2 regions of the Streptomyces sp. NPDC020747 genome follow, and region 1 is predicted to be linked to the other one. Evidence: riboswitches for the same ligand, from Rfam matches in the RefSeq annotation. Region 1 holds a riboswitch; the other holds the start of a gene.
What was found. Region 1 has a riboswitch for cyclic di-AMP ahead of ACH4YP_RS01895 (C40 family peptidase). Riboswitches for the same ligand answer to the same signal wherever they lie in the genome.

Region 1 (3,202 bases):
CGAGCAGGTCAGCTTCGGCAAGCTCAACAACACCCGCAACGCGCTGGAGATCTGCCGGACCGCCCGTACCGTCCTCGGCGCGAACGGCATTTCGCTGGAGTACCCGGTCATGCGGCACGCCAACAACCTGGAGTCGATCCTCACCTACGAGGGCACCGTCGAGATGCACACCCTCATGATCGGCCAGGCGCTGACGGGCCAGGCGGCCTTCCGTTGAGCGGACCACGACGGCCGGAGCCTTCGTCGTCACGCGACGCCCTCGGCCCTGCAGTCCTGCGCTCGGCGGTGACGCCGCGGCGAGCGCAGGACGACGGGTCAGGCGTGCGGTGACACGGGGTCAGGCAGGCCGGATCACACTGTGGATCGCCGGTTCCCCGGCCCAGTGGATCGACTCCTCGCGGATGACCGCCCCCGGGCTCGGCGCGTGGACCATCATGCCGTTGCCGCTGTAGATGCCGACATGGCCAACGTGCCCGTGGAAGAGGATCAGGTCGCCGAGACGGATGTCGGAGAGCGGGACCGCCATGCCGGCGACCGCCTGATCGTGCACGGTACGCGGGAGTGTGACCCCCGCCGCCTTCCAGGCCGCCTGGGTGAGGCTGGAGCAGTCGTACGAGCCCGGCCCCATCGCTCCCCACACAAAGGGCTTGCCGATCTGCGCACGGGCGAAGTCGACCGCTGTCGCCGCCTTGCCGCCGTATGCCGGGGTCGATCCGCCGTAGCCGGGGGTCGCAGCGCCGTAACCCGGACTCGCAGCCCCATAAGCCGGGTTCGCGGCGCCGTATCCCGGGTTCGCGGCACCGTCCGAACCGATCGGCAGGCCCGTGCCCATCGGCGTACGGGCGTCGATGGGCGGAGCCATACCGAAGGACAGGTCCGGGCCCATGGGCAGATCCATGCCGAATGACGGAGCCGGAGCCGGAGCAATCGACGGAGCCGGAGCGGTGGGCAGGTCCATGCCGAACGTCAAGTCGGGGCCGCCCAGGGCGTCGACGGACAGCTGCGTGCCGAAACCGGCCGGCTGCGGCTGCTGCGCTTGGGGCTGGGGCTGCCACCACTCGGCCTCGGGCTGGCGGTAGCCCTGTGCCTCGCCGGTACCCCAGGCGGTCTCCGCCGACGGAGGTTCGATGGCCGCCACCGGCGCGCTCCGCCGGGCGATGTGCGCGGAGAGCAGTTCGCGGGCCTTCGCGAGCTTGCTCTGGTTCCGCTGCTTGGACGTCTTCAGCGACTGCCGCGGATCGGCGGCCGGCGCGGAGGGGATCGCGGGCAGAACCTCGGTGGCGTCCTGACGCGACCGCGGCGCGGCCGGCAGCGCGGCGATGGGACCGGCCGTCAACTCCGCCACGGGTCGGGCGGCTGTCGCGGCGCCTGGTCCGGCCGTCAGCTCCAGGAGGGGTTTGCCCGCCGCTTCCAGCGCACGGTCGGGCGACCGGTCGGCCGGACGGTCACCGGGGCTCCTGGGCCGGGTTCCGGTCTGGCCGCTCTGGCCGCGGTCCGGCATCCTGTCGGGCGGCAGCACGGCGGGGATGAGGGGCCCCAGTTGCGAACGTCCCACGTCGAACCATTGCTTGGCGCGGTCGTTCAGAGCGGGGGCAGGGGCGGCGACGGCGTCGGCGCGGCCACGTCCGGTGTCGGGCCCGGGCGTCATACGCTCGCGCGGGCGCCCCGAACTCATGGCCCGGGTCGCGTTGTAGTTCCCGCTGACGGTCTCCGCCTGGTCGTACAGGCTGCTGATCCGCTGCTGGACCTCTTCGCGACTGGGCCCGTCGTCCCCTCTCGCGGGCGAGGAGCCGCCGGCCGAGGAGTAGAGGTCCACCGAGGTGGCGGCCGCCGTCGCGAGGGCGGGCCGGGGTATGCCCGGGAGGTTGCTGCCTCCGGGGCGCGGGGTTCGTTCCGGCGCGATGGGAGCCGTACTCCTTCCGTGCTCCGCCTACCGAGTTAGCTGTCGGGTTCGGGCGAGGAATCCGGAAGGTATGCCCTACGGCCCTTGCCCTGTCGGGCGGTTGGGCCGATTCACCCCAAAGTTCGGTTGGGTCCCCGGTTCCGGTCGCCGCGAGGGCCACCGGATTCGGCGGAGGCCGCGCGACCCGGCGAGGTTCACCGGAGGGAGTCGTGCGTCCTGTCCGTCAACTTAGCCAACATGTGCACCTCATGTGAAGATTGAAGAGCGAAGTGTCCGATATATAACTGTGACCTTCGTCGTACCGGGTCGAGATATCGCCGGACTTCGGCGACTTCTCATGGTTCGCCACCTCTGACCGTCCCGGCTACTCCAACTGCTCCCACCGCCCCCGCTACTCCTGTCACTCCTCCAGCGAGAGGGCGAAGACATGGGCCCTGGCCGCCCCGGGGGGCGCGGTCAGTGTGATCGCGGTGAACTGCCTGCTCGCGTCGAGTTCGATCATCTGATGGAAGACGGCCGCCTTGGTGGCCGACGGCCCGGTGCGCGTGTGGATCTGACCCGTGATCACCGCCTCGGTCTCGCCGTACTCGGGGCCGGACGCCAGCCAGTTGGTGAGCGGGATCGGCGCGGCCTCGCTCGTTCCGTCGGCGTACCGGACCACCGCGGGGACGGTCACGGCCGCCGTGTCGCCCGCGCCGAGCACGTGCAGCTTCGCGAACGCACGTCGCGCGCCCGGCGGGACGGCGATCTCCTGCCCGCCCGCCACGAGGTTGTTGTTCGTCCCCTCACTGCCGTTGGTGAAGAGGAAGGCGATCCCGTTGTCCGTCGTCTGCCCGGTCTGCGGGAGTTGGGCCATGGGGTACGTACGGCCGGTGCCGTCGAAGTCCCCGTCGCCGTAGTACATCTCGGTGGTGATGCCGTCGTTGTCGAAGTGCCCGGTGAGATCGAGCTGGGTGACGGTTCCGCTCTGCGGCGGTTCCGGCAGTCCCCACGGGTCGGCGGGCACGGTCACCTTCACCGGGGCGATCCTCAGGTCGGGCCGTGAGCCGGCCGGGTGGATGACCGCCTCCGCGTCCCGTGCCAGGTCCAGTTCGACGACGCCGTCGCCGAGGTCGCGCCAGGCCGGTGCGGGGCCGCCGACCCCGGAGACCGTGAGCCGCCCGCGCAGGGAGTGGCGTACGCGGCACGGTTCCCCCGCGAGACTGCGTACGCGGACCCAGCGGGTGGTGCCGCCGCGGCGGACGGCGCTGACGAGGAACGCGCCCTGGGTGCGGAAGTCGTGCAGCGTGACGTCCTTCC
Region 2 (3,202 bases), on a different contig from region 1:
CGAGCGAGACGCCGAGGATGGCGTTGGCGCCGAGCGAGCCCTTGTTGTCGGTGGCGTCCAGGTCGATCATCGCCTGGTCGATGAGGCGCTGCTCGGTGGCGTCGTAGCCGACGAGCTCCGGGCCGAGCTGCTCGATGACGGCGAGGACGGCCTTCTCGACACCCTTGCCGAGGTAACGGTTGGGGTCTCCGTCACGGAGCTCAACAGCCTCGAAGGCACCGGTGGAGGCGCCGGACGGAACGGCGGCACGACCCGTGCTGCCGTCGTCGAGGCCGACCTCGACCTCGACGGTGGGGTTGCCTCGCGAGTCGAGGATTTCCCGGGCTACGACGACGTCGATGGACGGCACGAGCATCTCCTTCTGGGATGTGACGCAAGCTGTTCCGGGCCGAAGGCCCGGTTGGGCGCGACCTGTGGTGGCCCCGCAGCATGAGCCTAACCGGCTGCCGCGGTTCGGCCAGCCCTCGACCGCCTCATGGACAGAACCGAGAGTAAATTGTTTCCGAACGGAACAAAGCGAGAGGGAGGCGCGCGGGAAGTACAAGGGGAGCGCGGGAACGAAAAAAGCCCCGCCCCGGTGCGTACGGGGGAACACGCACCGGAGCGGGGAGCCCGTGGGGGACGGGGGGGTGCCCTCACGAGGCCTCCACTATGGGGGACACGGATGTGAGGGCGCTGTGGTTCAGCCGCGATTCGAATATGGACCGGAGATCCGGCCGAGGCTGAGCGGCCAGGGCCTCGGCCTGGACATGTCGTCCGGGCGATCGAAGTGGGGGTCGCGGCCGACGGGGGTCAGCTGAGGTGCAGCTGCTGGCCCGGGAAGATGAAGTCGGCGTCGTCGACGATGTCGTCGTTCAGCTTGTACAGCTTCTGCCAGCCGCCCTTGACGTTCTCCTTCTCGGCGATCTCGCTGAGGGTGTCACCCTTGACGACCTTGTACTCGCCGTCGCCCTTCTCGACCTTCTTGCCGGTCGGGGTCTCGACGGTCTTCTTCGCGGTCGAGCGCTCCTGGGAACGCGAGGCGCGCTCCTCGGAGGACTTGGTGCTCTGCTGCTGCTGAGACTGCGAGGTGCTCTGGCCGGAGTTGCCCGAGTTCGAGGAGCCGGAGCCCGAGGGAGCCGGGGCGCCACCGGTCGAGGCGCCGGACAGGCCCACGCCACAGCTCGGCCAGGCGCCCTTGCCCTGGCCCGCGAGGACCTTCTCAGCGACGGCTATCTGCTGGGACTTGGAGGCCTGGTTGGCCGTGGAGGCGTACGCCGAGCCGCCGTACGCGGCCCAGGTGGAGGCCGAGAACTGCAGGCCGCCGTAGTAGCCGTTGCCGGTGTTGATCGACCAGTTGCCGCCGGACTCGCACTGGGCGACGGCGTCCCACTCGGAAGCGGTGGCGGCGGAGGCTCCCGTGGCGCCCATCAGCGGGACGGCGACGGCCGCGGTGGTGACACCGGCGAGCGTGGCGATACGGGTGGCCTTGGACGGGCGGCGGTGCTTGCCCTTGCCGGAAAACAGCATGAAGTGATCCCCTCACCGACGCCTGCGAGGTGAGCTGTCGGGTTCGGGCCGAGTGAGTTGCCCGGCCACGTGACACTGCTGTCACGCGGCTTAACCCCAAGCCGTACCTGGCCTCGACGACCGGGTCCGGCACTTACCTTGGGTCCCCCGCTCCTGCCTACGGCGCTTGACGCGACGACTGTTCCCGTACGGCCGTTGGCAGGATTCGGCGTTGCGACCGTCGGGGCTCACCAGTGGCGAGCGGTCACGACCGTAGACACGCGATCCGCCGAATTTCAAAGACGATCAAGGTCTTGAGATCCATGTCTCACTTTCGCCAAATCGGACATTCAGCGCGAACTGCCGCTGTTTTTAGCCCGATTCGACGCCTTGATGACCACATGGCACACCGCGCGGACCGCTACTTGTCCGCCGTCTGCAGGCCTTCCACGTCGAGGCTCTGACCGGGGATGATGAAGTCCGGGTCGTCGCCGACGGCTTCCTTGTTCTCGGCGTAGAGCGCCCGCCATCCGCCCTTGACGCCAAGGGAGTCGGCGATCCCCCAGAGACTGTCTCCGGAACGGACGGCGTACGAGCCCTCGGCGGCGACGCGCGACTCGCTGTCGCTGCGCGAGGCATGCCGTCCGACGGAGTCGTCCGCACGGGAGTCGGTGGCGCCTTCGTCGGCGCTGCCGCCGCGGTGACGGCCGGAGCCGCTGTCTTCCGCGCCGGCGCTCTCGCTCGCCTCGGCCGAAGGCTCGCCGCTCTGGGACGACTTGTCCGGGTCATCACTCTTCGCGGTGGCGTCCGCGGAGGAGCTGTCGGAATCCTGTGAGTCCGCGCTGTCGCCACTGCCGGTGGACGACTTGGGCGAGTCGGACGAACCGGATGAATCAGATGAACCAGACGTGTCGGAGTTCGTCCCGTTGCCGCTGTCCCCCATACCCAAGCCGGACAACGGAGTGGAGGATTCCTCCGCGACTCCCGTGTCGGCGTCGGCCGAGTCGGAGTTCTGCGTCAGGCCCGCGACGAGTCCGCAGGTCGCCCAGGCGCTCGTGCCCTGCTTCGCGAGGATCTTCTCGGCGACGGCTATCTGCTGCGAGCGGCTGGCCTGGTCGGCGCTCGGCGCGTAGTCGAGGCCGCCGTTGTCCTCCCAGGTCTCCTGGGTCATCTGGAGGCCGCCGTAGTACCCGTTGCCGGAGTTCGCGCTCCAGGAGCCGCCGCTCTCGCACTCCGCGACCGCGTCCCAGGTGGTACCGCTGGCGGCGCTCGCGCCGGTCGCGCCGAGCAGAGGAATCGCGATGGCCGACCCGGTCACGCCCGCCGCGACGAGGAGAGCCGGAGCCTGACGGGGGCGACGGTGACGACCGTTCCCGGAGAGCATGCGGTTGCCTTTCGCGTGACAGCAAGGACTGCGCACAGCGCACAGCCGATGACTGCGCTTGTGACTTCTGCGACAGGCGGGACCGGTCGCATTGATGGGTGAACGTATAGGCAGTCGAACTCTTGTCACAAGTCGATGCAGCGCAGATCACGTGAAGATCACAAAGTTGACGGAGTCTCATGTTCCGTCGACCCCGTCTGCTAGTCAGCCGCTAGTCCGTACGCACCTTCACCGAAGGGGCGAACTCCACCGGAAGCGTGCGCAATCCCCTCATGATGAGACCCCCACGCCACCGCAAATCGGCGGAATCGCCCACGAGTTGCAGGTCGG

Region 2: it holds a riboswitch for cyclic di-AMP, as region 1 does, so the genes downstream of both, ACH4YP_RS05250 (transglycosylase family protein) here and ACH4YP_RS01895 (C40 family peptidase) in region 1, are expected to answer to the same signal.

Annotation. Positions count from the first base shown of each region.
Region 1 covers NZ_JBIRTJ010000001.1:466,055-469,256, forward strand. The annotation lists gene ACH4YP_RS01890 (acyl-CoA dehydrogenase family protein) at 1-217, shown strand, start outside; gene ACH4YP_RS01895 (C40 family peptidase) at 338-1,816, opposite strand; cyclic di-AMP (ydaO/yuaA leader) riboswitch at 1,912-2,084, opposite strand; gene ACH4YP_RS01900 (glycosyl hydrolase family 95 catalytic domain-containing protein) at 2,304-3,202, opposite strand, start outside.
Region 2 covers NZ_JBIRTJ010000002.1:26,962-30,163, reverse strand. The annotation lists gene eno (phosphopyruvate hydratase) at 1-349, opposite strand, end outside; gene ACH4YP_RS05250 (transglycosylase family protein) at 793-1,509, opposite strand; cyclic di-AMP (ydaO/yuaA leader) riboswitch at 1,514-1,684, opposite strand; gene ACH4YP_RS05245 (transglycosylase family protein) at 1,910-2,872, opposite strand; gene ACH4YP_RS05240 (cytochrome P450) at 3,084-3,202, opposite strand, start outside.